Regions from separate parts of the Comamonas sp. JNW genome, predicted to be linked through region 2. Evidence: predicted binding sites of a transcription regulator. Region 2 holds the regulator's gene; each other region holds the start of a gene.
What was found. The regulator NrdR, encoded in region 2, represses ribonucleotide reductase genes. The targets are predictions, from matches to a motif close to CACNANATNTNGTG.
Positions count from the first base shown of each region.

Region 1: the regulator NrdR is predicted to act here: its motif matches at 6,058-6,071, upstream of nrdA (class 1a ribonucleoside-diphosphate reductase subunit alpha).
Region 3: the regulator NrdR is predicted to act here: its motif matches at 2,106-2,119, upstream of DCO45_RS03740 (ribonucleoside-diphosphate reductase subunit alpha).

Region 1 covers NZ_QETI01000005.1:198,419-208,792, forward strand. The annotation lists gene DCO45_RS09870 (hydantoinase/oxoprolinase family protein) at 1-1,761, opposite strand, end outside; gene yfaE (class I ribonucleotide reductase maintenance protein YfaE) at 2,191-2,493, opposite strand; gene nrdB (class Ia ribonucleoside-diphosphate reductase subunit beta) at 2,490-3,623, opposite strand; gene nrdA (class 1a ribonucleoside-diphosphate reductase subunit alpha) at 3,638-5,917, opposite strand; gene DCO45_RS22675 (hypothetical protein) at 6,107-6,301, shown strand; tRNA gene DCO45_RS09890 (tRNA-Pro) at 6,395-6,471, opposite strand; tRNA gene DCO45_RS09895 (tRNA-Pro) at 6,746-6,822, opposite strand; gene infA (translation initiation factor IF-1) at 6,905-7,156, opposite strand; gene DCO45_RS09905 (EVE domain-containing protein) at 7,611-8,093, shown strand; gene DCO45_RS09910 (DUF2322 family protein) at 8,224-8,538, shown strand; gene DCO45_RS09915 (glutamine amidotransferase) at 8,511-9,293, opposite strand; gene DCO45_RS09920 (YbdK family carboxylate-amine ligase) at 9,388-10,374, opposite strand, start outside.
Region 2 covers NZ_QETI01000001.1:384,197-394,570, reverse strand. The annotation lists gene DCO45_RS01810 (O-acetylhomoserine aminocarboxypropyltransferase) at 1-640, opposite strand, end outside; gene DCO45_RS01805 (CBS domain-containing protein) at 780-1,232, shown strand; gene DCO45_RS01800 (citrate synthase family protein) at 1,347-2,672, opposite strand; gene DCO45_RS01795 (CoA transferase) at 2,785-4,266, shown strand; gene aroC (chorismate synthase) at 4,315-5,418, shown strand; gene nrdR (transcriptional regulator NrdR) at 5,496-5,987, opposite strand; gene glyA (serine hydroxymethyltransferase) at 6,008-7,252, opposite strand; ZMP/ZTP riboswitch at 7,310-7,472, opposite strand; gene DCO45_RS01775 (lytic transglycosylase domain-containing protein) at 7,623-8,597, opposite strand; gene DCO45_RS01770 (DUF748 domain-containing protein) at 9,799-10,374, shown strand, end outside.
Region 3 covers NZ_QETI01000002.1:138,260-148,633, reverse strand. The annotation lists gene DCO45_RS03750 (sigma-54 dependent transcriptional regulator) at 1-1,018, shown strand, start outside; gene ampD (1,6-anhydro-N-acetylmuramyl-L-alanine amidase AmpD) at 1,031-1,669, shown strand; gene DCO45_RS03740 (ribonucleoside-diphosphate reductase subunit alpha) at 2,202-5,105, shown strand; gene DCO45_RS03735 (ribonucleotide-diphosphate reductase subunit beta) at 5,188-6,291, shown strand; gene DCO45_RS03730 (hypothetical protein) at 6,486-7,409, shown strand; gene DCO45_RS03725 (TetR family transcriptional regulator C-terminal domain-containing protein) at 7,758-8,438, shown strand; gene DCO45_RS03720 (co-chaperone GroES) at 8,819-9,109, shown strand; gene groL (chaperonin GroEL) at 9,278-10,374, shown strand, end outside.

The sequences.
Region 1 (10,374 bases), on a different contig from region 2:
CAAGGCCACATAGTTCTGCACAAAGGCCGCGTTCAGGGCGGGCACGCTGTCCGCTCCAAAGTGCTGCACCGGCACCGACACAGGGATCTCCCAGCCCTGGCCGCAGTAGCGCATAAAGGCACGCAGCTCCTTGACGGTCTCGCCGTCGTAGCCGGTGTCGTGCAAAAAGGCGCTCACCTCCACCTCCATCTCGCGCAGCATGGCATTGACGGCCTCGCCATCGAACTGGCTCATGCGTATCACCGAGCTGCGCAGCGACTCATAGGCAAAGGGCGCGCGCAAAAAGCCGATGGCCGAGCCCACGCCGGCGCCCGTCGGGATCAGCAGGCGATGGATGCCCAGCTTTTCGCACAGCCGCACGGCATGCAGCGGCGCAGCGCCGCCGTAGGCGATCATCGTGTAGGCCTCCAGGTCCTGGCCGGACTCCACGGCATGCATGCGCGCGGCATTGGCCATGTTCTCGTCCACCACTTCGGCCACGGCATAGGCCGCACGCACCGCGTCCAGGCCTTGCGCCTGGCCGACATGGGTTGCCATCGCGTCTTGCGCGGCAGGCATGTTCAGCCGCATGCTGCCGCCGGCAAAGCGTGCCGGGTCGAGCTTATGCAGCAGCAAGTCGGCATCGGTCACCGTCGGGCGGGCGCCGCCCCGGCCGTAGCTGGCAGGGCCCGGCTCCGAGCCCGCGCTCTCCGGCCCCACGCGCACCTGGCGCATGTCATCCACATGGGCGATGGAGCCGCCGCCCGCGCCGATCTCGATCATCTCGATGACGGGGATCGAGATCGGCATGCCGCTGCCCTTTTTGAAGCGGTAGCTACGCGCCACTTCAAACACGCGCGCTGTCTTGGGTACATGCTGGTCGATGAGGCAGATCTTGGCGGTGGTGCCGCCCATGTCAAAGGACACCACCTTGTCCTGGCCGTACTTGGCCGCAAAATCGCTGGCGTAGATGGCGCCACCGGCCGGGCCGGATTCGAGCAGGCGCACCGGAAACTCGGCCGCATTGGCCAGCGACATCAGCCCGCCGCCCGAGTGGATCAGGTAGAGCGGGCAATGCATGCCCTCTGCCACCAAGGCCTGGGCCAGGCGCTGCAGGTAGGAGGACATCAGCGGCTTCACATAGGCATTGGCGCAGACGGTGTTGAAGCGCTCGAACTCACGGATCTGCGGCGAGACCTCGCTGGAGATGGACACCGACAGCTGGGGCAGCGCCTCTACAATCAGCGCGCGCACCCGCTTTTCATGGGCCGGGTTCTTGTAGCTGTGCATCAGGCCCACGGCCACGCTGTCGTATGCACCCTCGCGCAGCTGGGCAATCACGTCCTGCACCTCTGCCTCATCGAGCGGCTGCAGCTCCTGGCCCTTGGCATCGAGCCGGCCCTGCACCGTATAGCGGTGGTTGCGGGCAATCAGCGGCGCGGGCAGCTGGATGGCCAGGTCGTACTGCTCAAAACGGCCCTCGTTGCGCATCTCGATCACATCGCGAAAACCTTCGCTGGTGATGAAGGCGGTTCTGGCGCCGCGCCGCTCGATCAGCGAGTTGGTGGCCAGGGTCGTGCCGTGGATCACCGTGCCGATCTGCGCTGGCGCAATGCCTGCCTGGGCTGCCGCCTGTTTGAGGCCTGTGACGATGGCGCGCTCAGGTTTTTCATAGTCCGTCAGGACCTTCTCGCTGAACAGGACGCCATCGACCTCGAGCGCGATATCTGTGAAAGTGCCGCCGATGTCTGCCCCGGCGCGTATGACTTGGCTTGTTGCCATCTGGTATCTCCGAATCATGCAAGCTGTGTGGATCAGAAGCTCTGACCTGGCAGCGATGATCAAGTGATCGCCCAGTCGGCGCAAACAAGAAATTCGAGGGCGGGCACAAGCTGTGCTTCGCGGGTAAAAACCATTACGCGCTTACCCGGTGGCCATGCACGTCGACAGTGCAAAAAGACCATATTTTTGGTCGGCCATGCACCAGCGCTGCACAGTGCTGCAGCATGCGGCGGCATGCTTGCACCAATCAGGGCGGACAGGTGCTGTAAAACCATCAGGACTTGCTTGTGTAAAGCTTTGACGAGGGAGGAAAAACCAGGCGCCTGAGCGCCAGACGGAACCCAAGATCGGCTGCCTTTGCGCTTGCCACCACGCCACAAAAAAAGCCCCAAGCAAAGCTTGGGGCCTGTGCGCAGAACGGCAGAAGAATTACAAGTCCAGGGCCAGCTGGTTCTTATCGTCGGCGCTGGTTTCCACTTGCCGCAGGCTGCACTCCACCTTGATGGGGGTCTTGACCACACAGCAGCAGGGAACCACCTCATTGGGCCCGACAAAGGCCAGCGGCTCCTGGGTGTAGACGACTTCGCCCTCCACCAAGGTGAGGCGGCAGCTGCCGCAATAACCACCACGGCACTGGTACTCCACATCGTGGCCCGTGCGCTCCAGCGCTTCGAGCAGGCTCTCCCCTGGCAGCACGCGTATAAGGGTGTCCGTGGTGCTGACGGTGGTCACAACTCGATTCCGCTCAGGTCATCGAGCGAGACTTCGGCGTTGATCTGGCCCACCAGGTAGGAGCTCAGCTCCACCTCTTGCGGGGCCACCTGCACGGTGTCGGACGACAGCCAGGTGTTGATCCAGGGGATCGGGTTGCTCTTGGCGTTGTCAAACGCCGGTTTGAGCCCGATCGCGGTCATGCGGATATTGGTGATGTACTCCACATACTGGCTCAGGATGTCCTTGTTGAGGCCAATCATCGAGCCGTCGCGGAACAGGTACTCGGCCCACTGCTTTTCCTGCATCGCCGCCGTCTTGAACATCTCAAAGCATTCCTGCTCGGTCTCCTTGGCGATCTTGGCAAAGTCCGGATCGTCCTGGCCCGAGCGCATGATGTTGAGCAAATGCTGGGTGCCGGTCAGGTGCAGCGCTTCATCGCGGGCGATCAGGCGGATGATCTTGGCATTGCCCTCCATCAGCTTGCGCTCGGCAAACGCGAAAGAGCAGGCAAAGCTCACATAAAAGCGGATGGCCTCCAGAATGTTCACATTCATCAGGCACAGGTACATCTTCTTCTTGAGCTGGTACACATCGATCTGGTGTACCACGCCATTGATCGTGTGGCTGCCTGCGCCCAGCTGGGCGTGCAGCATCGCATCGCGGATCAGGTCGTCGTAGTACGACGAGATATCGCCCGCGCGCAGCTTGATGCTCTCGTTGCGCATGATGTCGTCAAAGATCACCGATGGATCGTTGACGATGTTGCGCAGGATGTGCGTGTACGAGCGCGAGTGGATGGTCTCGGAAAACGCCCAGGTCTCGATCCAGGTCTCGAGCTCGGGCAGCGATACCAGCGGCAGGAAGGCCATGTTGGGGCTGCGGCCCTGGATGGAGTCGAGCAGCGTCTGGTACTTCAGGTTGCTGATGAAGATGTGCTTTTCGTGGTCGGGCAGGTTCTGGTAGTCGATCCGGTCCTGCGTGATGTCCACTTCCTCAGGGCGCCAGAAAAACGAGAGCTGCTTTTCGATCAACTTCTCGAAGATCGGGTACTTCTGCTGGTCGTAGCGGGCGACATTGACCGAATTGCCAAAGAACATCGGTTCCTTGAGCTGGTCATTGTCGACCTTGGAGAAGGTGCTGTATGCCATCGCCTTCTCTCCGCTTAGATCTTGCAGGCGCCGCTGGCGCAATCGTCTTCTGCCGCTGCGCCCTGCATGTCTTCGGCACCGTCACGGGTGTTGTGGTAGTAGAGCGTCTTCACACCAAACTTGTAGGCCTGCAGCAGGTCCTTGAGCAGTTGCTGCATCGGCACCTTGCCATCGGCAAAGCGCTGGGGATCGTAGTTGGTGTTGGCCGAGATGGACTGGTCGACGAACTTCTGCATCAGGCCCACGAGTTTGAGGTAGCCATCGTTGTTGGGCATTTGCCAGAGCAGCTCGTACTGGCCCTTCAAGCGATCGATCTCCGGCACCACCTGGCGCAGGATGCCGTCCTTGGACTGCTTGACCGAGACAAAGCCGCGTGGAGGCTCGATGCCATTGGTCGCGTTGGCGATCTGGCTGGAGGTCTCGGAGGGCATCAGCGCCGTCAAGGTCGAGTTGCGCAGGCCGTGGGTCTTGATCTCGGCGCGCAGGGCTTCCCAGTCCAGGTGCAGGGGCTCATCGGTCAGCGCGTCGATATCCTTCTTGTAGGTGTCGATCGGCAGGATGCCGGCTGCGTAGTTGGTCTCGGCAAAGGCGGTGCAAGGGCCGAACTCGCGCGACAGCTGCACCGAGGCCTTGAGCAGGTAGTACTGGATGGCTTCGAAGGTGCGGTGGGTCAGGCCATTGGCCGAACCGTCGGAGTAGCGCACGCCGTTCTTGGCCAGGTAGTAGGCGTAGTTGATCACGCCCACGCCCAGCGAGCGGCGCTTTTCGGTCGCAATGCGGGCAGCGGCTACCGGGTAGTCCTGGTAGTCCAGCAGTGCATCGAGCGCACGCACGATCAGGTCGGCCAGCTCTTCGAGCTCATCGGTCGACTCGAGCGCGCCCAGGTTGAAGGCAGACAGGGTGCACAGCGCAATTTCGCCGTTTTCGTCCTTGATGTCTTCGAGCGGGCTGGTGGGCAGCAGGATTTCCATGCACAGGTTCGACTGGCGCACGGGAGCCACGGCCGGGTTGAACGGGCTGTGGGTGTTGCAGTGGTCAACGTTCTGTATGTAGATACGGCCGGTGCTGGCGCGCTCTTGCATCATCAGCGAGAACAGCTCCACTGCTGGCAGGGTGCGCTTGCGGATGGATTCGTCAGCCTCGTACTTGACGTACAGCTCTTCGAACTTGTTCTGGTCGGCAAAGAAGGCCTCGTACAGACCGGGCACATCATGGGGCGAGAACAGGCTGATGCTCTGGCCCTTGATCAGGCGCTGGTAGAGCATGCGGTTGATCTGGATACCGTAGTCCAGATGGCGGATGCGGTTTTCCTCGACGCCGCGGTTGTTCTTCAGCACCAGCAGCGACTCGGCCTCCAGGTGCCACAGCGGGTAGAACAAGGTGGCTGCACCGCCGCGCACGCCGCCTTGCGAGCAGGACTTGACGGCCGACTGGAACATCTTGAAGAAAGGCAGGCAGCCGGTGTGCTGTGCCTCGCCGCCCCGGATCTCGCTGCCCAGCGCACGGATACGGCCGCCGTTGATGCCGATACCGGCGCGCTGCGAGACGTACTTGACGATGGCGCTGGTGGTGGCATTGATGCTGTCGAGGCTGTCATCGCACTCGATCAGCACGCAGGAGCTGAACTGGCGCAGCGGGGTGCGCACGCCCGACATGATGGGCGTGGGCAGCGAAATCTTGAAGCGCGAGACGGCGTCATAGAAGCGCTTGATGTACTGCAGACGGCGGTCGGCCGGGTACTTGGCAAACAGACTCATCGCCACCAGCACGTAGAGGATCTGCGGGCTCTCGTAGATGCGCTTGGTCACCCGGTTTTGCACCAGGTACTTGCCTTCGAGCTGCTTGACGGCTGCGTAGGAGAAGTCCATATCGCGCCAGTGGTCGATGAAACCATTGATCTCGTCGTACTCTTCGCGGCTGTAATCGGCCAGCAGGTGCGGGTCGTACTTCTTGAGCTCGGTGAGCTTTTGCACATGATCGTACAAATGGGGCGGCTCGAACTGGCCAAAGGCGATCTTGCGCAGGTGGAAGATGGCCAGGCGCGCTGCCACGTACTGGTAGTCGGGTGCGTCTTCGGAGATCAGGTCGGCCGCAGACTTGATGATGGTTTCATGGATCGCATCGGTGCGGATGCCGTCATAAAACTGGATATGCGACTGCAGCTCGATCTGGGAGACCGACACATTGCTCAGGCCTTTGGCCGCCCAGTCAATCACCCGGTGGATTTTGTCGAGGTCGATAGGCTCAACGCGACCGTCACGCTTGGTGACTCTCATAGTGCTTGTCTGGTTCATTTGCGATGTTTCTAATGGGATAAAAAACGCAGGACCACGGGCGCAAGACGCGGCAGTCCCGCGCCAAAACGCGCCAGGCATGGCTGGCGCGTTTTGGCTGGAGCGAGACCAGCATCAACAACCTGTGGGGAAGCGGTGGACACTACATATGGTGTCTATGGGCTTGAGTGTACGCTACCTGTAGCGTTCTTGGCAGCAGAAAATCAGGCTCGATTTCTGCTAGGCACTGGCGGATTGGGCGAAGAATGCTGCAAAATCAACGCGCAGAGCGCCGGTAAATATATGTATCCGGGCGGGCACATTCCCGGTGATGAAGAGGGGCATCATCCCCCGATGTTGATGGCGATCACCATCTGGTTGATCGCCTGGGCCATCAAGCCATAGACCAAGCTGAATGGCAGGCGGTACCTTACCCTTTTGCAGCACCGCCCAAACGAAAAACCTGCTGCACTTGCGTGCAACAGGTTTCGATAAGGATGGTCGGAGCGGTGGGATTCGAACTCACGACCCTCTGCTCCCAAAGCAGATGCGCTACCAGGCTGCGCTACGCTCCGACTAAGCCGCTATTGTATATCGAGCTGGAGCGCCTTCCGGCGAAAAATGATTACTTTGACAACTTTTCATCTGCTGGGGTGGTTGGCGAGACAGCCGCCCTGCCCGCTTGCACAGCAAAACCGAGAGGGCCGCGCCACCCGCCGTGCATGAAGCAGCATGTGAAAGATGCTTGCCGGCGCGCCATCAGGATAAACCGCGCCATATCGCGAATTGCCAAGAATTGCCAAAACAAAAAACCTGCTGCATTTGCATGCAACAGGTTTTTAAATGGAATGGTCGGAGCGGCGGGATTCGAACTCGCGACCCTCTGCTCCCAAAGCAGATGCGCTACCAGGCTGCGCTACGCTCCGACTAAGCCGTTATTGTAACCAGGGTTTGGGCAGCTGCATTTCGTATTTGACGATTTTTTTACAGCGGCCACCACCGATGCGGTTAACGTTGTTGGGTCGGTGCCGGGCCACGGCCAGGCAGGTGACGGAAAGTGATGCGGCCCTTGCTCAGATCGTAGGGCGACATCTCCAGCGACACCTTGTCACCGGCCAGAATGCGAATGTGGTGCTTGCGCATTTTGCCGCCTGTGTAAGCGATCAGCTCGTGGCCGTTGTCCAGCTTCACGCGAAAGCGCGAATCGGGCAGCACTTCGGTCACGGAGCCTTGCATCTCAATCAGTTCTTCTTTAGCCATATAAGTCGACGAATCCTTGTCTAGTGGTGCATGTGCGAAACCGGTTCGCCATGCTGTTCTCAGTGCCACCAACAAGCGGTGGCTCTCTCCATGGTTCGGGAGGGCCTTGCCAACTCTCGCCACCCAAGGGGCAAGGGCCTTCAAGGCAACCAAGCGGATATCTGCCAGCCCGACAACGGGGCGCAACAGCCAGCATCCCACACAATATTGACGGCGCAGCTGCCAGGGCAGCCAACGCCTCCAAGCTATAAAAGCTTGCAAAGCTCTCTATTGTACTATGTTGCTGCCAATTCCGCTGTGGCTTGTCTCGTATAAACGCCGCCGGTGATCCGCAGGCCCGCATGGCTGTGCTGGCAGCAGCAGCGCCGGCGCATCGGCTAGCATGGCGCATGCATGCGCGGCTGGCTCCAGGCCGTGCAACCCGATGGCTCCCTCCCCTTCACCAACGAACACCATGAATGCTGCATCCCCCCGCTACTGGCTGATGAAAAACGAGCCGGACGACTATGCGATCGACCATGCGCTCAGCGCCCCCGATGCCACCATTGCCTGGGATGGGGTGCGCAATTACCAGGCGCGCAACTTCATGCGCGATGACATGCAGGTGGGTGACGGTGTGCTGTACTGGCATTCGAGCTGCGCCGAGCCCGGTATTTACGGCATTGCCCGCATTGCAGGCCAGCTGCGGCCCGATACCAGCCAGTTTGACCCGCAGTCCAAATACTATGACCCCAAGTCCAAGCCGGAGGCCCCGCGCTGGTTGATGCTCGATGTGCAGGCGCTGCGCAAGATCAGGCCGATCACGGTAGCTGCACTGCGCCAGTACCCAGAGCTGCAAGAGATGCGCGTGCTGCAAAAAGGCAATCGCCTGTCGATCACGCCGGTGGACGAGGCGCATTGGCGCTTTATCATGGACCTGGTCAAGGCCCAGGGCTAATGCGCGCGAGGAGCGCTGCCAGCCCCCGTTGGCGGCAAGCGCTGCTGCATAATACAAAACCCGTGAGCTGCCCATGCAATAAGCACCGGCAGCTATTTTTTTGATACTACCTTTGCGCCCAGGAATCCCCATGGCTTTTGCTGACAACCTCCAGTCCCTGCCCTCCATCGACCATATCGCCGAGCTGCAACTGATCGCTGCCGATGGCCAGGTGGCGGCCACCATTCCCAATGCACCGGGCAAAGCCGGTTCGGTCAAGGTCTACAACGCGCTGGCGGCCAAGCATGGCGGCATCAATGTGGCAGCGGCCGAAGAAGGCCTCACGATCTTTGCCGAGCACACGGATGACGCCAAGGCCCGCCCCGGCGCGCATCCCAATATTGATCGCCTGATGGAGGTGATCGCCTCCGGCAAGGGCTATACCGTCAAGATCGTCTCGGCCTGAGGCACCTGGGCCGCTTGCAGCGCCGGCGCAGCTGCTGGCTGGCCGGCATAGGCGGCCACAAAGCGCTGCAGCATCTGCTGGGGCACGGGCGTGTCGCTCAGCTGCGCGAGCATCGCCGCCGGGTCAAAACCTTCAGCTTGCAGCACCTGCGCGCGCAGCTCGATGCAGGCGGCAGCCACAGCCGGGCTGAACTCCGGATGGAACTGGGTGGACACCGCATGGGGCCCATAGCGCACGACCTGGTGCGGATCATGGGCCGAGCGGGCCAGCACCCGGGCGCCGGGCGGCAGCTCCAGCACCGTCTGCATATGGGTCAGGTTGGCTTTGAAGTGCCGGCCTGAGCCAGCGAGCAAGGCCTCGTGCTCTGCGCCTGGCAGCAGCGCAATATCCAGGCACCCCATCTCGCGCCCCTGGGGGTGGTAGTCCACCCGGCCGCCCAGCGCATGGGCCATCAGCTGGTGGCCGTAGCAAATGCCAAAGAGCGGCATGTCCCGCGCCATCGCCTCCCGTATCCATTGGGCGGTCGCCTCGCTCCAGGGCAGCAGGTCCGTCACCATGGCCCAGGAGCCGGTGATGATCGCAGCGCTGTGTGCATCATGCGGCGGCAAGGGTTCGCCCTCGAACACCCGCACCACCTGGAAGGCAGGCCCAGCGGCGAGGACGGCGGAGAACCACAGCGGCAGATCGCCGACCTGGGCACGGATGTCGTCGGGCGGTGTGCCGACCTGGATAAGCAGCAGAGTTTTTTCAGACACGGGTGAAGGCAAAAAGAAGGGCTGGCCCATGCACTGTAATGCAGGCCAGCCCCGGATGGCCTTCAACCCGGTGGATTTAATTGCCGGTTTTGCCTCAGTACCGGAAGCGCAAGGTCGACTGGCGCACCACCTCAGGCAGCTGCTGGGCATGGGCATAGGCTTCGCGCAGGCGGCTCGCGTCGTTGACGCCTTCGTTGACGGTCTTGCGCAACTGCTGCAAGGCCTCCTTGCTGTTCTCCGGCACATAGGACTGGATGCGCTGCAATGTCAGCAAGATATGCTCGCGCAGCCCAAAGGACTCGCTGGTTGCCGGGTCCACATAGGCGCCTTCAAGGCCAAAACGGCAGGCCTGGAAGCGGTTGTAGGTGTAGACCAGGTAATCGTCCTCGCTGGGCTCGAACGGCTCCTCGGCCAGAAACCAGGCGCCCAGCGCCTGCACATAGGCAGCAAGCGCCACGGCACGCTCGATGGACAGCGGCGTGTCAAACACCCGCACCTCCACCGTGCCGAACTCCGGCTTGGGCCGGATATCCCAGTAGAAGTCCTTCATGCTGTGGATCACGCCAGTGGCCGTCATCTTGTCGTAGTAGCGCTCAAAGTCTTCCCAGTGCAGCGCAAACGGCGCCCGGCCCGAGAGCGGAAACGCAAACACCGAGTTGAGCCGCGCCGAATCAAAGGCCGTATCCTGCCCCTGCACAAATGGACTGGAGGCCGACAGCGCAATAAAGTGCGGGATATAGCGCGAGAGGCGGTGCAGCATCATCAGCGCCGCATCGGCGCCCGGGCAGCCCACATGCACATGCTGGCCAAAGATGGTGAACTGCTTGGTGAGGTAGCCGTAGAGCGCGGTGATCTCCTTGAAGCGCGGCTTGTTGTAGATGCGCTGCTGGTGCCACTGCTGGAACGGGTGCGTGCCGCCGCCGGCCAGCGCAATATTGAGTTTGTCTGCCGCCTTGACCAGCGCATCGCGCGTGACGCTCAGCTGCTGGTAGGCGTCCTGGGCGTCGGTGCAGATGCCGGTCGATATCTCGATCATGCTCGTGGTCACCTCGGGCACGATGGAGCCGGGCACCTGCGCGTT
Region 2 (10,374 bases):
CGGAGAGAAACTTGGTGGCCGAGTGGTAGACGATGTCGGCGCCATGCGCAAAGGGCTTGATGAGCCAGGGCGAGGTCAAGGTGGAGTCGACCAGCAAGGGCACGCCGGCCTCATGGGCGATGGCCGAGACGGTGGGGATGTCCAGCACATCGAGGCCGGGGTTGCCGACGGTCTCGCCAAAAAACAGCTTGGTGTTGGGCCGCACCGCAGCGCGCCAGCCGTCGATATCGCCGGGTTGGACAAAGGTGGTCTCGATGCCAAAGCGGGCCAGGGTGTAGTGCAGCAGGTTCTGGCTGCCGCCATAGAGCGCGGTGCTGGCAACGATATGGCTGCCCGCGCCCATCAAGGTGGCAACCGACAGGTGCAGCGCGGCCTGGCCGCTGGCCACCGCGATCGCGCCCACACCGCCTTCAAGTGCCGAGACGCGCTGCTCCAGCACCGCATTGGTGGGGTTGCTGATGCGGCTGTAGACATGGCCGGGCCGCTCCAGATTGAAGAGGCTGGCTGCGTGGTCGCTCGACTCGAAGACGAAGGAGGTGGTCAGGTGGATGGGGACGGCGCGAGCCCCGGTGGCCGGGTCCGGCTGGGCGCCAGCGTGCAGACTCAGGGTGTCAAAGCCGGGGTCGGTGTAACCGGGCATGGCGTATCTCCGCGATGTTGTCGTTCTGGACGGGCATTGTCGGCTATATTTAGCAGACCTGGGCGGGCAGGCCTGTCGCCGATGCGTGTGCACGCAGGTGGGCCCCGCCAGCATCGGAGAACGGTACAAGGAGACACCCATGAAAGTCAGCGATATCCTCCGCCTCAAAGGCAACACTCTCTACACGGCCAGCGTCAACGACCCTCTGGGCGACGCGATCCAGACCATGGCGGAGAAGGACATTGGCTCGCTGGTGGTGATGGAGCACGGCGATGTGGTGGGCATGTTGACGTTCCGAGAGGTGATCGTCGCCATCGTCAACAATGGCGGCACTGCAGGCAATATCCTTGTGCGCAGCGTGATGGACGATGCGCCGCTTACCTGCACGATGGAAACCGACATGGACGAGGTGCGCCGCATGATGCTCGACCGCCATGCCCGCTACATGCCGGTGATGGACAAGAAGATGCTGATGGGCGTGATCAGCTTCTACGACGTGGCCAAGGCCGTCGTCGACAGCCAGAATTTCGAGAACAAGATGCTCAAGGCCTATATCCGCGATTGGCCGGTGGAAGGCGAGACAGATTCTTGATGGTGGGACCGGCGCAGCTTGGCGGCTGAGCCGGCGACTTCCACAACCGCTACTGCAGCGGCCCGCGAGGCCGCTTTTTTGCGCCTTTGCTTTGGAACAGATGCTGGGTATTGGTCAGAAACGGATGATGCGCCCGGGGATGCGGCCGACCGTGTTATCGGTGGAGGCTGGGTTCTCAGCCTGAGCATCTGTTTGCGCTGGCAGGCCCACATACTGGGCGCGGGGGCGGATCAATTGGCCGCTGTCGCGCTGCTCCAGCGCATGGGCCAGCCAGCCTGCCGTGCGGCCCAGTGCAAACAGCACAAAGGCAGCGCCCGCGGGCAGCCCCAGGCCGCGCTGGATGGCGACCAGCGCATAGTCCAGGCTGGGGTGCAGGCCGGTTTGGCGGTGCACTGTTGCCAGCAAGGCATTGCGGTGCGCATCGGCCGGCAGCAGGCTGATGAGGCGCTGGCTGCGCGGGTCGCCTGCCGGGTAGAGCGGGTGGCCAAAGCCTGCGCAGTAATGCGGGCTGCCATGGGTGCGGGTGTCGGCCAGCAGCTGGGTGAGCGATGGGTGCAGTGCATCGCCAGCCCGTGGCGCCGCATGCCAGTCGTCCCAGTGCTGGTCGATCACCGCCGTCATCCCCCCGTGCAGTGGGCCGGTCAGCGCGGCGAGACCTGCGCCCAGACTGGCATGCAGGCTGGCGCCGGTTGATGCGACCACCCGGGCTGCAAAGCTGGAGGCATTGAGCTCATGGTCGGCGCACAGCACCAGCGCCTGGCGCAGGGTGCTTTCGCCGGCGGCATCCACACGCCAGAGCGCAGCGAGCTGCTGGTGGACCAGCCGTTCGGCCTGGGGCGGCGCAGCACCAGGAGGTGGCGGCAGCCCCGTCAGCACCCACAGCATCTGCTGGAGCAGCGGCCGGGCCCAGCCGGGGCTGGCCAGCGTGGGCTCGCTGGTGGGCAGGCTGTGCCAGGCGCTGAGCGCCTGGTCGGGTGACCGGGGTTGTGGCACGGGCGATGCTGCGGACGCCTTGGTCGGGGCCATGCGGGCGCTGCTGGACTGCGCCGCGATGGGCTGGCCCAGCAGCAGCGCGGCGGTGTCTTCCAGGCTGGCGTGCTGCGCCCATTGCAGGGCATCGCGCCCCCGGTAGTACAGCTGGCCTTGGGCCACCTGGGTGATGGCCGAGCGCAGCACGGGTGTGCCCCAGTCGAGGGTGGAGCGGGCGAGCTGCGCGGGGTTGCGCACGGTGTGCCGCTGGCGCGCGAGGCGCTGCACATCGATGCGGGCATAGACATGGCCGCGCAGGCCCGGTTGGCGGTGCGCCTGTAGCAGGCCCCGGCTGACATAGGCGTAGAGGCTGGCGCGCTGCACACCCAGCATCGCGGCGGCCTGCTGGCTGCTGAGCCAGGGGCTGTCGTCTTCTGAAGGTGGGGTGGGAGAGGGACGTGAAGCAACCATGGGCCATGCTACTGCAAGGCGAGTTGAATGGTATGTGTATCGGCCCAATCAAGATTGACCCCGGGGTGCGGCAGGTATGCAATGGCGGCCATGTGCCAACCAGGAGAACGTCTTGCCAACCACTAACAACCACAGCCCCACCAGCCACCACCTGGCGCAGCAACCGCTGCATGCGGCCATACAGGCCAGCGTGCACATGCTCCGGCAGCAAGCGGGCCTGCCAGCGCAGGCTTTGGAGCAGGGCGCTTTGGCGCTCAGCGGCGATGGCGCTGCCTACCCCTCGAGTTTTTGCCTGGATGTGGCAGCGCCTGCGGCCGTGGCGGCCAGCGGCCTGGCCAGTGCCTTGTTGTACCAGCGCCGCCAGCAGCGGGCCATGCCCCAGGTCCAGGTGGATGTGGGCCATGTGCTGGCCGAGTGCAGTGGCTATTTCACCTTGGACGGCGAGCAGCCCAACCTGTGGGCGCCCATCTCGGGCCTCTATGCCTGCGGCGCCGATGTGGGCGAGCCGGGCTGGCTGCGCATCCATGCCAATTTTGACCACCACCGCGATGGCGTGTTGCGGCTCCTGGGCCTGCCCACGGGCGCTGCCACCACGCGGCAGCAGGTGGCGGACGCGCTCCAAGGCTGGACGGCGCAGGCAGCGGAGGAGCGCGCCGCAGCGCTGGGCCTCGTGGTGGCAGCTGCGCGCAGCCCTGAGGCCTGGCAGGCCCATCCCCAAAGTGCGGCGGTGGCCGCGCAGCCCTTGCTGTCGATCACGCAGCTGGACAGCGACCAGCCCGCCGCGCCCCGCGATGGGCCCGCGCCTGCCCAGCACCGGCCGCTTGCTGGCCTGCGCGTGCTGGACCTGACCCGCATTCTGGCGGGGCCCGTGGCAGCCCGCAGCCTGGCGGCGCAAGGGGCCGATGTGCTGATGCTCAATGGGCCGGGTCTGCCCAATATCGAGGCCATTGCCGATATGAGCCGGGGCAAGCGCTCGGCCTTGCTGGATCTGAAAACCCCGGCAGGCCAGCAAAAGATGGCCGCGTTGCTGGATCAGGCCCATGTGCTGCTGCAAGGCTACCGGCCGGGCGCGCTGGATGCGCTGGGGCTGGATCCGCAGTCTGCCGCCCGGCAGCGGCCGGGCATCGTCTATGCCAGCCTGTCAGCCTATGGCCGCAGCGGCCCCTGGGCCGACCGGCGCGGCTTTGATTCGCTGGTGCAGACCGTCTGCGGCATCAACTGGGCCGAAGGCCAGGCGTTTGGCAGCGCGGGGCTGCGGGCGCTGCCGCTGCAGATTCTCGATTACAGCGCGGGCTTTTTGCTGGCCTTTGGCATCCAGGCTGCGCTCTACCGCCAGGCAAAGCAGGGCGGCAGCTGGCATGTGCAGGTGTCGCTGGCGCGCGTCGCACAGTGGTTGCAGTCCATGGGCCAGCGGCCGGTAGCCGCTGCGGCGGCTACGGCACCCAGCGGCGCGCCGCCCGACGCCTATCTGGAAGAGATGGACACTGGCTTTGGCCGCCTGCGTGCGGTGCGCCACAGTGCGGTGCTGCAGGGCCTGCCAGGCGGCTGGCCCCATGCCGGCCAGCCGCCTGGCGGTGACCCGCCCCGCTGGTGAGCCCTGTGGGGCTGCGTGGGGCACCGGCATCAGTGATAATGGCGGGCTATGAGCGGCAATACCTTCGGCACCTTATTTACTGTTACCAACTTTGGCGAATCCCATGGCCCCGCGATTGGCTGCGTGATTGACGGCTGCCCACCGGGCATGGCGTTGAGCGAGGCAGATATCCAGCAGGACCTGGACCGCCGCCGCCCCGGCACCAGCAAGTTTGTCACCCAGCGCAATGAGCCCGACAGCGTGGAGATCCTCTCGGGCGTCTACGAGGGCAAGACGACGGGCACGCCGATTGCGCTGCTGATCCGCAATACCGACCAGCGCAGCAAGGACTACTCCAATATTGCGCAGAGCTTTCGCCCCGGCCATGCCGACTATGCCTACTGGCACAAGTACGGCATCCGCGACCCGCGTGGTGGTGGCCGCTCCTCGGCCCGCCTGACCGCGCCCACCGTGGCCGCTGGCGCCGTGGCCAAAAAGTGGCTCAAAGAGAAGTTCGGTACCGAGTTCCGCGCCTGCATGCTGCAGGTGGGCGAGGTGGCCCTGCCTTTTGAGGACTGGTCGCATGTGCCTAACAACCCGTTTTTTGCGCCGGTGGCCGATGTGACCCGCTATGAAGACTATATGGATGCGCTGCGCAAGGCGGGCGACTCCTGCGGCGCGCTGATCCGCGTGCAGGCCAGCGGCGTGCCGGTGGGCCTGGGCGAGCCGCTGTATGACAAGCTCGACGCCGACATCGCCTACGCGATGATGGGCCTCAACGCCGTCAAGGCGGTCGAGATTGGTGCCGGTTTTGACAGCGTGGCCCAGCGCGGCACTACGCATGGCGACTCGCTCAGCCCCCAGGGCTTTCGCAGCAACAATGCCGGCGGCATTCTGGGCGGCATCAGCACCGGCCAGGACATCGAGATCCGCATCGCCATCAAGCCCACCAGCTCGATCATCAGCCCGCGCGAGTCCATCGATACCGAGGGCAAGAGTACCGAGGTCATCACCAAGGGCCGGCATGACCCCTGCGTGGGCATCCGCGCCGCACCGATTGCCGAGGCCTTGCTGGCCATGGTGCTGATGGACCATGCGCTGCGCCACCGCGCCCAGAACAGCGATGTGGTGCAGGCGGTGGGGCCGATTGCCGCCGAGGCGCCGCAAGACTGACAAGGCGCAGCCCGGGCCGGCTCCGTGGCTGGTCTCCAAAGAAAAATGCGAACCCAGGGTTCGCATTTTTTTGTGCCTCAGTCCTTTTTACGGGCGCTGTCTTTCCTGGGCTCGGGCGGCGGGGTCGTTACCTCGTCGACGATGGACTTGAACTGGTCAATGTCCTCGAAGCTTCGGTAGACGCTGGCATAGCGGATGTAGGCCACCTTGTCGAGCTTTTGCAGCTCGGCCATGACCAGCTCGCCGATCAAATGCGTCTGTACCTCACGCGCACCCAAGGTGCGCAGCTTGTCCTCGACATGCTCGAGCGCCAGGTCCACCTTGTCGATGGGGACCGGGCGCTTGCGCAGCGCCAGGCTGAACGAGCCGCGCAGCTTGCTGCGGTCGTAGTCGATGCGCCGGCCGTCCTTTTTGACGATGACCGGCAGGCTGACCTCAGGCCGCTCATAGGTGGTAAAGCGCTTTTCGCAGTTGCCGCACTGGCGCCTGCGCCGTACAAAGCCGCCGTCTTCTGCAACACGGGTCTCCACCACCTGGGTATCGGGATGGCTGCAGAAGGGGCATTTCATAGGCGCGGGCGCAGGTCAGATCAGCGGTAGACGGGGAAGCGTGCGGTCAGGGCGTTGACCTTGGCGCGCACGGCAGCGATGTTGGCCTCGTCCCGTGGGTTGTCCAGCACGTCGGCGATCAGGTTGGCCGTGAGGCGCGCTTCTTCGTCCTTGAAACCACGGGTGGTCATCGCGGGCGTACCGATACGGATACCGCTGGTGACCATCGGCTTTTCCGGGTCGTTGGGGATGGAGTTCTTGTTGATCGTCATGTGGGCAGCGCCCAGCACGGCTTCGGCTTCCTTGCCGGTGATGCCCTTGGCGCGCAGGTCCACCAGCATCACGTGGCTTTGGGTGCCGCCAGAGATGATGCGCAGGCCGCGCTCGGTCAGGGTCTCGGCCACGATGCGGGCGTTGGTCTTGACCTGCTGGGCATACTGCTTGAACTCAGGCGTCAGCGCCTCCTTGAAGGCCACGGCCTTGGCTGCGATCACGTGCATCAGCGGGCCGCCTTGCAGGCCGGGGAACACGGCCGAGTTGATGGCCTTCTCGTGCTCAGCCTTCATCAGGATGACGCCACCGCGCGGGCCGCGCAGGCTCTTGTGGGTGGTGGTGGTCACCACGTCGGCGTGGGGCACGGGGTTGGGGTATTCGCCAGCGGCGATCAGACCGGCATAGTGGGCCATGTCCACCATGAAGATCGCGCCCACATCCTTGGCCACCTTGGCAAAGCGGGCAAAGTCGATTTCCAGCGAGTAAGCGGATGCGCCAGCGATGATCAGCTTGGGCTTGGTCTCGTGCGCCTTCTTTTCCATGGCGTCGTAGTCCAGCTCTTCCTTTTCGTTCAGGCCGTAGGAGACGACGTTGAACCACTTGCCGGAGATGTTCAGTGGCATGCCATGGGTCAGGTGACCGCCTTCGGCCAGGCTCATGCCCATGATGGTGTCGCCGGGCTTGAGGAAAGCCAGGAAAACCGCTTCATTGGCCGATGCGCCGCAATGGGGTTGCACATTGGCAGCATCTGCGCCAAACAGTTGCTTGACGCGGTCGATGGCCAGCTGCTCGGCGATATCGACAAATTCGCAGCCGCCGTAGTAGCGCTTGCCGGGGTAGCCTTCGGCGTACTTGTTGGTCAGCTGGGTGCCTTGGGCCCACATCACGGCAGGGGAGGCATAGTTTTCGCTGGCGATCAGCTCGATGTGCTGCTCTTGGCGCTGGTTTTCGGCCTGGATGGCCGCAAAGAGTTCTGCGTCGGTCTGTTCGACAAGGATGTTACGTTGGTACATGGCGGTCGTTGGAGTCAGAAGTGAGCCCTGCCTGCCAACAGTGAGGTTGGCGAAAACAGGGGCTGCCCAGGCGCACGGCTAACACGTGGCGGGTGCGGGGGGCGATGCGCTCGCCCTGGCACTGCACGGTACGCTCCCCGGTGGTTGCTGCAGGCCGGGCCTGCATTCCACGTCAACAATCCGGTCATACAGATGTCTATCGCCAGTCGCGTACCCGGCTAGTGTAGCCGAGGCTGCACAGGCCTGGGGCAATGGGTTTATCGCCACGTCTGGATAAAAACCGGTTCAGGGAAGCTGTGCCAAGGCCAGAAAAAACAAAAGCACCCCGCAGGGTGCTTGTGCTAACAGGGCGACGAGCCGGAGGGGCAGATCAGGAACCCATGGCCACGGCGGTGGCCTCGGCCTTGGCCGCTGCTGGCAGCGCGGCTTGCTTGTCAGCCAGGGCCACGGTTTCAGAAGCGTTGCCTGCAGCTGCGCTGTTGCTGGCGGCCTTGGCCTTGTCGGCCACGGTACCGGCTGCGGCGGGCGTATCCGCCTGGGCCGACAGTGAAGGCTTGGCAGCGGGGGCCACCGGTGCCTTGGGCGTGTTGCTGCGGCCTTCGGCCACTTGCTTGATGCGGAAGTGCTCGGCCATCACCTTGGCGGCGTAGCCCCCGTCGGTCGGCAGGTTGGCTGCGCCCACATAGTATTTGAGGCCGCCTTCGAGCGAGCCGGCGCGCTCGATGCACTCCTGCAGCACCTTGACGCCCACGCGCAGATTGGTCACCGGGTCAAAGGCTGCAAAGTGGCCGCCGAAGTGCTCGTACTTGTCGGTGTGAATCTTGGTCATCACCTGCATCAGGCCTTGCGCACCCACCGAGCTTTGGGCAAAGGGGTTGAAGCTTGACTCCACGGCCATGATCGCCAGGATCAAGGTGGGATCCAGCTTGGTTTCCTTGCCCACGAGGTAGGCTTCGGAGACGAGCACGGCCAGTGGCTCAGGCGCCACGCGGTATTTCTTGGCCAGCCAATAGGCCACATTGGCCTGGTTGCGGGGCAATTGCTGGGGGTTGCTGGCGGTGGCACGGTCCACGGCCGCCACCATGGCGGCATCGTCGCCATTGGATGCGTCCGCATCGGCACCTGCCAGGTCAACGGCTGGCGCATGCGTGCGGGCCTGCAGCCAGCTGCGCAATTGCGCCTCGCCGGCGTGGCGCAGGTCATCACGCGACACCAGGGTGAGGGCGCAAAACGCCACTACCAGACCGATCAAAGCAAAACTGTTGTGTGCCATGGTCATCAGACCACAGCTGATGGTGGCGCTCAATGAGCGCGCACCGGCATCCACTTGCGCGGGAGCCGTCATAGGGATTTTTCCTTTCTAAGTCCTGCCACCTCCAACAAAGAGCCCGGCGGATAGTGCACCGGGCTGGGGTCTGGCAGGGTGGAGCCACACTGTCCTGTGCGGTCTCCGGCAGGCTGTCTGCGTTGCAGACGGCCCTTGTCGTTTCAAGCACGCTCTTGCGTGTCAGGGGCTACGATCAAAACACCGTGAGGGGTGTTGACTAAAAAATCAGCAATCAATGCAATGGGCTGAATTCTAGAAGCTTGCTTAATACTCAGTCAACACTATTGAATTGAAAAATGAGAAAAAAAAGTAATAAAAAAACGTGTATAGCGGTTCACCGCAGGGCCGTATCCGGGCTGGGGCGGCAGCCATCCCTGCACCTAGGATGGCAGGCAGAAAAAGCACCGGATCGGGGGCCTGTTGGGGACCCCGTTTTATGGGTTCAATAGCTTATATTTAATCTTTTAAATACATTGATTGATATAAAGGATGCAGCAAAAAGTCAATCTTTATCAAATGCTGCGCGGCTGTTGTGCTCTGTTTTTGGTGTAGCGAGTCGCTCCATTTGCGTTTTTTCAGCCTAGGAGGGAGCCCGGGTGCCGCCTGCCAATAGCTGCAAGGAACCGTTGCGGGCCGCGCAAAACACTGGCCTGATTTGGGCGGGCAGGTCTTGGTCATCATGCGGTCATCTGCGCACGCACAAATTTCACATCAAAAGGCCAAAAAACTGTATAAAAACCAGGATAAAACAGCCAATAACCCATGGCTACATCAGGTTTTTGGCATTTATACCTGGGTGAAAAATAGATGGACGCAAAAAAGCAGGGCCTGGCGTGTGTTTTTACGGCTCCGCGCTGCGGTTTGGCATGCCGCAGTGTGAAAAGCACGGCGGTGTTCAGGGCGGGCGGACGGGCGGATGCCCGATCCGGCTGTTGGATCCGTGCATCGCGGCAGCGCCCCCTGCTGCTCTCGACCCTGGCCGTGGTGCTACCACAGGGCGCGCCGCCATAGAAACTGCGTCTGTCCTCTATATATATAGAGAGGCACACCGTTTCCTGGGGCAGTCTGCAAGACTTGAACGATTGTGAACGAGCTACCGATGCCGCTTTTGTGTGCTAAGCCAGCGCCGCTACAGCGGCTTATTTGTGCACAATGGATCTTGGGCCTGCCATGGCTGCCATGGGGTGGGCCGTACTGACTCAGAGTGAGGATCATCGCCGTGAGCGAAACGCAAGAAACAAACAAGAAAAAGGTCGTCGCGATGCGCTGGTTGCGCCGGCTGGGATGGTGCCTGCTGGCGCTGCTGCTGCTGTGGGCGCTGTCGTGGCTGCTGCTGCCCTGGCTGCTGCGCACCCAGGGCGAGAAGCTGGGCACGGAAAAACTTGGGCGGGCGGTGCATATCGGGGCGGTGGAGTTCAAGCCCTGGTCGCTGGAGCTGACCGTGCGCGACCTGCAGATCGCCGGGCCCCAGGCGGACAGCGCGGCAATGCTGGCGGTCGAGCGCATCTATGTGGATGCCGATATCCAGTCGGTGTTCAGGCTCGCACCGGTGCTCGATGCCATCCAGGTGGACAAGCCGGTGCTGCGCATCGCGCAGACCGCCCCCGGAAAATTTGATTTTGACGACATACTGCAAAAGCTGCGCAGCCCTGAGCCCAAAGCCGATGACGGCAAGACGGCGCACTTTGCGCTCTACAACATCGAGCTCAAAGACGGGCAGGTGGCCTTGCGCGATGACACGGTGGGCCAGACCCATGAACTCCAGGGTCTGCAGCTGGGCATTCCCTTTCTGAGC
Region 3 (10,374 bases), on a different contig from region 2:
GGTGCGCGAGCGCATTGCCAAGGTGGCCGGCAGCATGGCGCCCATTTTGGTGCGCGGCGAATCGGGCACCGGCAAGGAGCTGGTGGCCCAGTCCTTGCACCGCAACAGCCAGCGGGCCAGCGGGCCGATGGTGGCCGTCAACTGCGGCGCCATCCCCGAGAACCTGCTCGAAGCGGAGTTCTTTGGTGCCCGCAAAGGCGCCTACACCGGCGCGAACCAGGACCGCGAAGGCTTTTTCCAGGCAGCCCATGGTGGCACCCTCTTCCTCGATGAAATCGGCGAGCTGCCGCTGTCGATGCAGGCCAAGCTCTTGCGTGCGATCCAGGAGCGCAAGGTGCGGCCCCTGGGCTCGCAACAGGAAGAAGCGGTCGATGTGCGCATCGTCAGTGCCACCCACCGCGACCTGGCGGCCGACGTGCAGACCGGGCGCTTTCGCCAGGACTTGTACTACCGGCTCAACGTCATTGACATCTTCATCCCGCCGCTGCGCGAGCGCCGCGAAGATGTGCCTGCGCTGTGCCAGGCGCTGCTCGAGCGCATCGCCAGCGAGAGCGGCCAGCCGGTGCCCCAGCTCAGCGCCCAGGCGCTGCACACCTTGGCAGGCCATGCACTGCCGGGCAATGTGCGCGAGCTGGAAAACCTGTTGCTGCGCTCGGTCGCCTTGAGCGATGGCGCGTTTCTGGATGTGGAGCCGGCCCGGGCCGATGCCGCGCATCCGGCGCCCGTGCACAGCCAGGCTGCAGAGCCGGCCCCTGCCTATGAGCAGCCCACGCCCGCGCCAAAGGCCGCAGCCGTCGCGCCTCAGCGCCTCCACGGCTTTGCGCCGCCACAGGATCTGCCCGCCGATCTGCAGGCCTGGCTCGATGGCATCGAGCGCGACATCCTCGTGCGCGCGCTGCAGGAGTTTGGCTTTAACCGCACCGCAGCGGCCAACCGCCTGGGCATCAGCCTGCGCCAGATCCGCTACCGCATGGAGCGGCTGCAGATCCATGACCCCAGCGATGGGGTGCAGCCCTAGGGGCCCAACGCCATGCCCCAAGATCTGCCCGAGACGCCGCCCGGCGCCCCCGCTCCCCACGCTGCCACCGCGCCGCAAGCTGCGCTCTGGCAAAAAGGCTGGCTGCGCACGGCCACGCACTGCCCCTCGCCCAATTACAGTCCCCGGCCCGAGGGGGCATGCATCGATCTGGTGGTCGTCCACTCGATCAGCCTGCCGCCGGGCATCTACGGCACGGGGGATGTGCAGCGGCTCTTTACCAACCAGCTCGACTGGGATGCGCACCCCTACTTCCAGAGCATCCGGGGCCTGCAGGTGTCCTCGCATTTCTTCATCACGCGCCAAGGCGTGGTGTGGCAGTTTGTCAGCGCCGACCAGCGCGCCTGGCATGCCGGCCAGTCGTTCTGGCGCGGCCGGCCGCGCTGCAATGACGACTCCATCGGCATCGAGCTCGAAGGCCTGGAGGGCGAGACTTTCGAGCCCGCCCAGTACCACAGTCTGGTGCAGCTGTGCCAGCAGATCCGCGCCCAGTATGCGATCGCCTATATCGCCGGCCACGAACACATTGCGCCAGGCCGCAAGAACGACCCGGGCCCAGGATTTTTGTGGCCCCAGCTGCAGCAGGATCTGGCCTGGCCGGCATCCATGTTTCCTGCCTCACTGCATCTCTGAGAGCCAGCAACACCCCCCTTGATCGTCGTTGCCCCACCTTGCCCTACGCTTGTACGGCCTGCGGCGGTGTGCCTCGTTCCAACCGCAAACCGTTGGTTTGCTGGCCCGTATTGGCAGCTCTAAATCAGGCTATAGGCCAACCCTCTAAACAGCCTGCATTTTTCACGCATCCGCATGCAGCTGATGGCATGCGCACTTCAAAAACACAGCAATTTCCCCACATCTGAAAAATTTTTTTTCAGATGCAATGCCTAAGTTTTACGCAGGCTCTGCAACGCAGATGGCGCAGAAACACACGCACAGTGGTGGTTTGCAGGCGCAAACCACGACGCCATGCGCAGTAGCCGCCGTTTTGCTGCGCAGCATGGTCATCGGCACTACACACAAACCATGCATTGCGCCATACACTACAGGTAGTGTCCAGCGCTTAATAAAACACTATATGTAGTGTGAGGTGGTATCCAGCGGCTCAGTGATACCGGCATGCACAGCGCTGTTTCTCCGGCTTTTCACGCACCACAGAGAGGACATCATGAGCGCTGCTTCGCTTTCCGAGCAACGAGCCGCACCGGCCGCCAGCTCGCGCACCCTGGATGGATTTACCGTACTGCCGGACTACCAGATCATGCGGCGCAACGGAGCAGTCGTCCCTTTCGAGCCCCCCAAGATCACCACCGCCATCATGAAAGCGTTCCTGGCCGTGCATGGCAGCCAGGGCTCGGCATCGGCCAGTGTGCGCGAAGTGGTCGAGAACCTGACCCACACGGTGGTGCGCGCGCTGATGCGCTCGCGCCCGGGCGGCGGCACTTTCCATATCGAAGATGTGCAGGACCAGGTCGAGCTGGGCCTGATGCGCGGCGGCAACCATGAGGTGGCACGCGCCTATGTGCTGTACCGCGAGCGCCGCAACCAGGAGCGTGCCCAGCTCCAGGCCCAGCACACGCCGGCCCATGCCAGCTTGCATGTGCAGGACCGGGGCCAGCAGGTGGTGCTTGATGTCAAAAAACTCCATGACCGCATTGCCGCAGCCTGCCAGGGCCTGGGCCAGGACGTCGACCCCGCGCCCATCCTCAGCGAGACCCTCCGCAACCTCTATGACGGCGTCCACATGGACGAGGTGTTCAAGGCCTCCATTCTGGCTGCCCGCACCTTGATCGAAAAGGACCCGGACTACAGCTTTGTCACCGCGCGCCTGCTGCTGCACACCATCACGCGCGAAGTGATCGGCCAGGACGTCAGCAGTGCCGATATGGGCGCGGCCTACCGCAGCTACTTCCCCGGCTTTGTCGCGCAAGGGGTTGAGCACGAACTGCTCGCCCCCGAGATGCTGGACTTTGACCTGCACCGGCTGGCCGCCGCTCTCCAGCCCGAGCGTGATCTGCAGTTTGACTACCTGGGTCTGCAGACCCTGTACGACCGCTATTTTTTGCATGTACGCCAGCAGCGCATCGAGTTGCCCCAGGCCTTCTTCATGCGCGTGGCCATGGGCCTGGCGCTGAAGGAGGACGACCGCAATGCACGCGCCATCGCGTTCTATGACCTGCTCTCGTCCTTTGACTTCATGTCATCCACGCCCACCCTGTTCAACAGCGGCACCCTGCGCTCGCAGCTGTCGTCGTGTTACCTGACCACGGTGGCCGATGACCTGGGCGGCATCTACGATGCGATCCGCGAAAACGCCTTGCTGTCCAAGTTTGCCGGCGGTCTGGGCAATGACTGGACGCCAGTGCGTGCAATGGGCGCCCGCATCAAGGGCACCAATGGCGAATCGCAAGGCGTCGTGCCCTTTCTCAAGGTGGTCAACGACACGGCCGTGGCCGTCAACCAGGGCGGCAAACGCAAGGGCGCCGTCTGCGCCTACCTGGAGACCTGGCATCTGGACATCGAGGAGTTTCTGGAGCTGCGCAAGAACACCGGCGATGACCGCCGCCGCACCCACGACATGAACACCGCCCACTGGATCCCCGATCTGTTCATGCAACGGGTCATGGAAAAAGGCATGTGGACCTTGTTCTCCCCCTCCGATGTGCCCGATCTGCATGACCGCTTTGGCCAGGATTTCGAGCGCGCCTATACCGCCTACGAAGCCCAGGCGGCCAGCGGCGCGCTGGCGCTGAGCAAGACCGTGCCCGCGGTCGATCTGTGGCGCAAGATGCTGTCGATGCTGTTCGAGACCGGCCACCCCTGGATCACCTTCAAGGATGCCTGCAACCTGCGCTCCCCACAGCAGCATGCCGGCGTCGTGCACTCGTCCAACCTCTGCACCGAGATCACGCTCAACACCAGCGACACGGAAACCGCCGTCTGCAACCTGGGCTCGGTCAACCTGGCACGCCACCTGAAGGACGACGGCCAAGGCGGCCTGGCGCTTGACCATGACAAGCTCAAGCGCACGATCGCCACGGCCATGCGCATGCTCGACAACGTCATCGACATCAACTACTACGCGGTGGGCAAGGCACGCGACTCCAACCTGCGCCACCGCCCGGTGGGCCTGGGCATCATGGCCTTTCAGGACAGCCTCTACCAATTGCACATCCCCTACGCCAGCGATACGGCCGTGCAGTTTGCCGACACCTCGATGGAAGCCGTCTGCTACTACGCCTACTGGGCATCGACCGAGCTGGCGCGCGAGCGCGGCGTCTACAGCAGCTACCCCGGCTCGCTCTGGAGCCAAGGCATCTTGCCGCTGGACACACTGGACCTGCTCGCCCAGGCGCGCGGCCAGGCCGGCTATGTGCAGGTCGACCGCAGCATGCGCCTGGACTGGGAGGCGCTGCGCCGCAAGATCGCGCAGGACGGCATGCGCAACTCCAACTGCGTGGCCATTGCGCCCACCGCCACCATCTCCAACATCGTCGGTGTCGATGCCTCGATCGAGCCCTCGTTTGGCAACCTCTCGGTCAAGTCCAACCTCTCGGGCGAGTTCACCGTCATCAACCAGTACCTGGTGCGCGACCTCAAAGCGCTGGGCCTGTGGGACGATGTGATGGTCATGGACCTCAAGCATTTCGATGGCTCGCTGCGCCCCATCGACCGCGTGCCCCACGCACTCAAGGCCCTGTATGCGACAGCCTTTGAGGTCGACCCCGTCTGGTTGGTGGAAGCGGCCTCCCGGCGCCAGAAATGGATAGACCAGGCGCAAAGCCTCAATATCTATATGGCAGGGGCCTCGGGCAAGAAGCTCGACGATGCCTACAAGCTCGCCTGGGTGCGTGGCCTCAAGACCACCTACTACCTGCGCACCACCAGCGCCACGCAGGCCGAGAAATCCACCATCCAAAGCCGCGTGCTCAATGCCGTGCCCAGCAGCTATGCGTCGCCCGTCGCCCAGGCTGTCCCCCACGCCGCCGCTGCTGCATCGCAGTCCGCCGCGCCCGGCACCGACATCCGCTTTTGCGCCATCGATGACCCCGGCTGCGAAGCCTGCCAGTAAGAGCTGCTAACCGTCTGAACCTGGCCGCAGCCGCGGCCCCCACCAGGAGCATTCATTCATGTTGAGCTTTGAAGAAGATTCGATGGACGCGCTGGCCACACCAGCCGCGCCGGCCACCTCTGCGGCCTCGCCCTCTGCATCGCCTGCCGCATCCCCAGCCGCCACATTCAAGCGCGTCCATGCCGCCGACAAGCGAATCATCAACGCCAAGACCGATGTCAACCAGCTGGTGCCCTTCAAATACAAATGGGCCTGGGAGAAATACCTGGCCACCTGCGCCAACCACTGGATGCCTCAAGAAGTAAACATGACGCGCGACATCGCGCTGTGGAAATCGCCCCATGGCCTGACCGAGGACGAGCGCCGCATCGTCAAGCGCAACCTGGGCTTTTTCGTCACCGCCGATTCGCTGGCCGCCAACAACATTGTGCTGGGCACCTACCGCCACATCACTGCGCCGGAGTGCCGCCAGTTTCTGCTGCGCCAGGCCTTTGAAGAAGCCATCCACACGCATGCCTACCAGTACATCGTGGAGTCGCTGGGCTTGGATGAGGCCGAGATCTTCAACGCCTACAACGAGGTTCCCTCGATCCGCAACAAGGATGCGTTTCTGATCCCCTTCATCGAGGCGATCATGGACCCCCACTTCCAGACCGGCACGCCGCAGACCGACCAGACCTTGCTCAAAAGCCTGATCGTTTTTGCCTGCCTGATGGAAGGCCTGTTCTTCTATGTCGGCTTCACGCAGATCCTGGCGCTGGGCCGCCAGAACAAGATGACGGGCGCAGCCGAGCAGTACCAGTACATCCTGCGCGACGAGTCCATGCACTGCAACTTCGGCATCGACCTGATCAACCAGCTCAAGCTGGAGAACTCGCAGCTGTGGACCAGCGCGTTCAAGGACGAGATCAAGGCCTTGTTTATTCAGGCAGTCGAACTTGAATACCAATACGCCGAAGACACGATGCCAAGAGGTGTGCTGGGCATGAACGCATCGATGTTCAAAGGCTACCTGCGCTACATCGCCAACCGCCGCGCAACGCAGATCGGCCTGGATGCTTTGTACCCCAACGAGGACAACCCTTTCCCGTGGATGAGCGAGATGATCGACCTGAAAAAGGAGCGAAATTTCTTCGAGACACGGGTCATCGAATACCAGTCCGGTGGCGCGCTTTCCTGGGATTGACGCCGACCTTGATGTGCAAACCTCGTCAGAATGTGGTTTTCCTGAGAGAAAACTGTGAAATTTGGCGTCTTTATTGAGGTTTGCACTATGCCAGTTGCTAGCAGCTGATGCACAATTCAGTTTGCTATCAAAACTTCGTGTCGAATTCAATCAGGCATGAAGTCTGCTTTCTAAATTGACCGAAGGAGAAGAGCATGGCAACGTCCAAAGCAAGCAAGAAAACTGCTGACACCAAGGCAACTGCCAAGAAGGCAGTTGCAACCAAGGCAGCCGCCCCCAAGGCAGCTGCAAAGCCCAAGGCCGCTGCCAAGCCAGCCGCCACCAAGGCAGCGGCAAAGCCTGCTGCCAAGGCCGTCGCCAAAAAGGCCGCTGCTAAGCCAGCCGCCAAGAAAGCCGCCGCCAAGCCCGCAACCAAATCCACAGCAGCTGCCAAGACTGCCGTGAAGAAGGCCGCTGCTCCAGCTAAGAAGGCTGCAGCTCCTGCGAAGAAGGCTGCAGCTCCTGCGAAGAAGGCTGCCGCTCCCGCGAAGAAGGCCGCAGCTCCCGCCAAGAAGGCCGCAGCTCCTGCCAAGAAGGCCGCAGCTCCTGCCAAGAAGGCCGCAGCTCCTGCCAAGAAGGCCGCAGCTCCTGCCAAGAAGGCCGCAGCTCCGGCGAAGAAGGCTGCCGCTCCAGCGAAGAAGGCTGCTGCTCCTGCGAAGAAGGCCGCTGCTCCAGCTAAGAAGGCTGCCGCTCCTGCCAAGAAGGCTGCAGCTCCTGCCAAGACGGCTGCAGCGCCCGCCAAGAAGGCCGCTGCTCCTACCAAGAAGGCCGCTGCTCCTGCCAAGAAGGCCGCTGCTCCAGCTAAGAAGGCCGCAGCGCCCGCTAAGAAGGCCGCAGCTCCCGCCAAGAAGGCTGCTGCTCCTGCCAAGGCTCCAGCTCCCGCCAAGAAGGCCGCTGCTCCTGCCAAGGCCCCTGCTGCTGCCAAGGCTCCAGCACCTGCGAAGAAGGCTGCTCCCGCCAAGAAGGCTGCTGCTCCTGCCAAGGCCCCAGCTGCTGCGCCTGCTGCTGCAGAGCCTGTCAAGACCGTGCTCAGCACCAATGCGGCATGGCCTTTCCCAACCAACAGCCGCCCACAATAATTACCCCAAGCCGGGCAGCATGCCCGGGTGCCGCAAGGCACCACTTGGCATCCAAGGCAACGCACAATGCGTTGCCTTTTTTTATGCCTGGTGTCCGCTGCTTGGTGCGCACAAAAAAGCCAATGACGCCGCAACAACCGCTCCCAGTTGCCACGGTCCAGAGCGCGCATCGTTGCCCACGCCTTCGATGGATGCGTCATCCAAGCCGGCTCGGTGAGCAAGGCAGCAGACGGGTCTGCCAGACAGTCCACCAGGACAGCGTCACAGCGCGAGGAAATCGCCCGCGACCAGCAGGTTCTTCATGCAGCCGCGCCATCGGCGATCGCAAATGCCAGACAATACAGGCTCATGAATGATGCCCTTCCCACACCGCCAGCGCTCTCGCAGGCAGCCACTGCAGAGATGGCACGCAAACCCAGTGCGGCCCGTCTGCGCAAGATTGACCTGATCCTGGGCTCGGCAGAGCGGCATTTCGCATTGCTGGGTTTTGAAGGTGCTCCGCTGGAGCAGATCGCGCAGGATGCCGGCTTTAGCCGCCACAACCTGCTGTACTACTACCCCAGCAAGGAGGCGCTGTACCAGGCCGTGCTGGCATCGGTGATCGACGACTGGCTGGGCCATATGACAGGTCTGTCCAAGGACGGCGACCCGGCCCAGCAGATCCGCCAGTACATCCGCGAGAAGTTCGAATTTGCACGCACCCGCCCTTATGGCAGCCAGCTGTTCACCAAGGAGATGATTGCTGGCGCGCCCTTTGCCGCCTCGGCCGTGCGCGAGCGCATCGCCCCGTTGCTGGCAGCCAATGTGGCAGCGTTTGCGCATTGGGCCGAACAAGGCCTGATTGCGCCCGTCAATTTCCAGCACCTGATGTTCAGCATCTGGGCCATCACCCAAGGCTATGTCGACCAGCAAACCCAGTTTGCGCTGCTGCAAAACAAGGCCGCGCTGGACGCGGGCGACTTCGCCCAGGCCGAGGCCTTGCTGGTGCAGATGCTCGCCGCTACGCTCAAGATCGAGCTGCCGGACTGACCCGGGGCGTGCCGCCTCCAGGCCCATGCATGGAAGTCCCAGCTGCGGTGATCTGGCCCGCGCCCCCGTGCGGGCTTCGCAGCATGGGTGCGCTGCGCGGGATCGGCTGCCGCCATGAGATGCACCTCTTTCAATAGCAGCATCTTCAGTCCCCACCAGCGCTTTCGTGATTCTTGCGCAGAGGTATCGTGATCGGGCAGTGCCCCTGGATCGATTTTTTAGCCCCCGCAGTCTTGAACTGTCATCAAATGACCTTATTATTAGCACTCGAAGGGGTAGAGTGCTAAAACCACCACTTCTCAGACATTTTTGCGTATTTGGCGCGGCATCTGCCGGGCCATCTTTCATCAAAACCTGGTATTGATATTGAAGGAGTTGTTATGAACCTGCGTCCTCTGCACGATCGCGTGATCGTTAAGCGTCTGGAAAACGAAACCAAGACCGCTTCGGGCATCTACATCCCCGACAACGCTGCTGAAAAGCCAGACCAAGGCGAAGTGCTGGCCGTCGGCCCAGGCAAGAAGAACGACAAGGGCGAGTCCATCACCCTGGGTGTGAAGGTCGGCGACCGCGTGCTGTTCGGCAAGTACTCTGGCCAATCGGTCAAGGTGGACGGCAATGAACTGCTGGTGATGAAGGAAGAAGACCTCTTCGCCGTCGTCGAGAAATAAAGCTACTGCGCAGGCGCCAGGCGTCGTTGCGCGGTGCTCGCAATCCTCACGTACCCAAGTACGTTCCGGTTGCTGCGATCCGTGCGCCTAGCCTGACACCTGCTCGCTACGCTTTCTCTCCCGAGCATTCATTCTCATTTCAAGTTTTCAAGTATTTAGGAGCCAAAAATGGCAGCAAAAGACGTAGTATTCGGCGGTGAAGCACGTGCACGCATGGTTGAAGGCGTGAACATTCTGGCTAACGCCGTCAAAGTGACCCTGGGCCCCAAGGGCCGCAACGTGGTGCTCGAGCGTTCGTTCGGCGCCCCTACCGTGACCAAGGACGGTGTGTCCGTGGCCAAGGAAGTGGAACTCAAGGACAAGCTGCAGAACATGGGCGCCCAGCTCGTGAAGGAAGTGGCCTCCAAGACCAACGACATCGCTGGTGACGGCACCACGACCGCTACCGTGCTGGCCCAAGCCATCGTGCGCGAAGGCTCCAAGTACGTGGCCGCTGGTCTGAACCCGATGGATCTGAAGCGCGGCATCGACAAGGCTGTCGCCGCCCTGGTGGAAGAGCTCAAGAAGCAATCCAAGGCCACCACCACCTCCAAGGAAATCGCCCAAGTCGGCTCGATCTCCGCCAACTCCGACGAATCCGTGGGCAAGATCATTGCTGACGCGATGGACAAGGTCGGCAAGGAAGGCGTGATTACCGTGGAAGAAGGCAAGTCGCTGGACAACGAACTCGACGTCGTTGAAGGCATGCAGTTCGACCGCGGCTACCTGTCGCCCTACTTCATCAACAACCCAGAAAAGCAAGCCGCTATTTTGGACAACCCCTTCGTGCTGCTGTTCGACAAGAAGATCAGCAACATCCGTGACCTGCTGCCTACGCTCGAAGCTGTGGCCAAGGCCGGCCGTCCTCTGCTGATCATTGCAGAAGACGTCGAAGGCGAAGCACTGGCAACGCTGGTGGTCAACACCATCCGTGGCATCCTGAAGGTCGTGGCTGTGAAGGCTCCAGGCTTTGGCGATCGTCGCAAGGCCATGCTGGAAGACATCGCCATCCTGACCGGCGGCAAGGTGATCGCTGAAGAAGTGGGCCTGTCGCTGGAAAAGGTGACCCTGGAAGACCTGGGCCAAGCCCAACGCGTCGAAATCGGCAAGGAAAACACCACCATCATCGACGGTGCTGGCCAAGCTGCTGAAATCGAAGCCCGCGTCAAGCAAATCCGCGCTCAGATCGAAGAAGCCACGTCCGACTACGACCGTGAAAAGCTGCA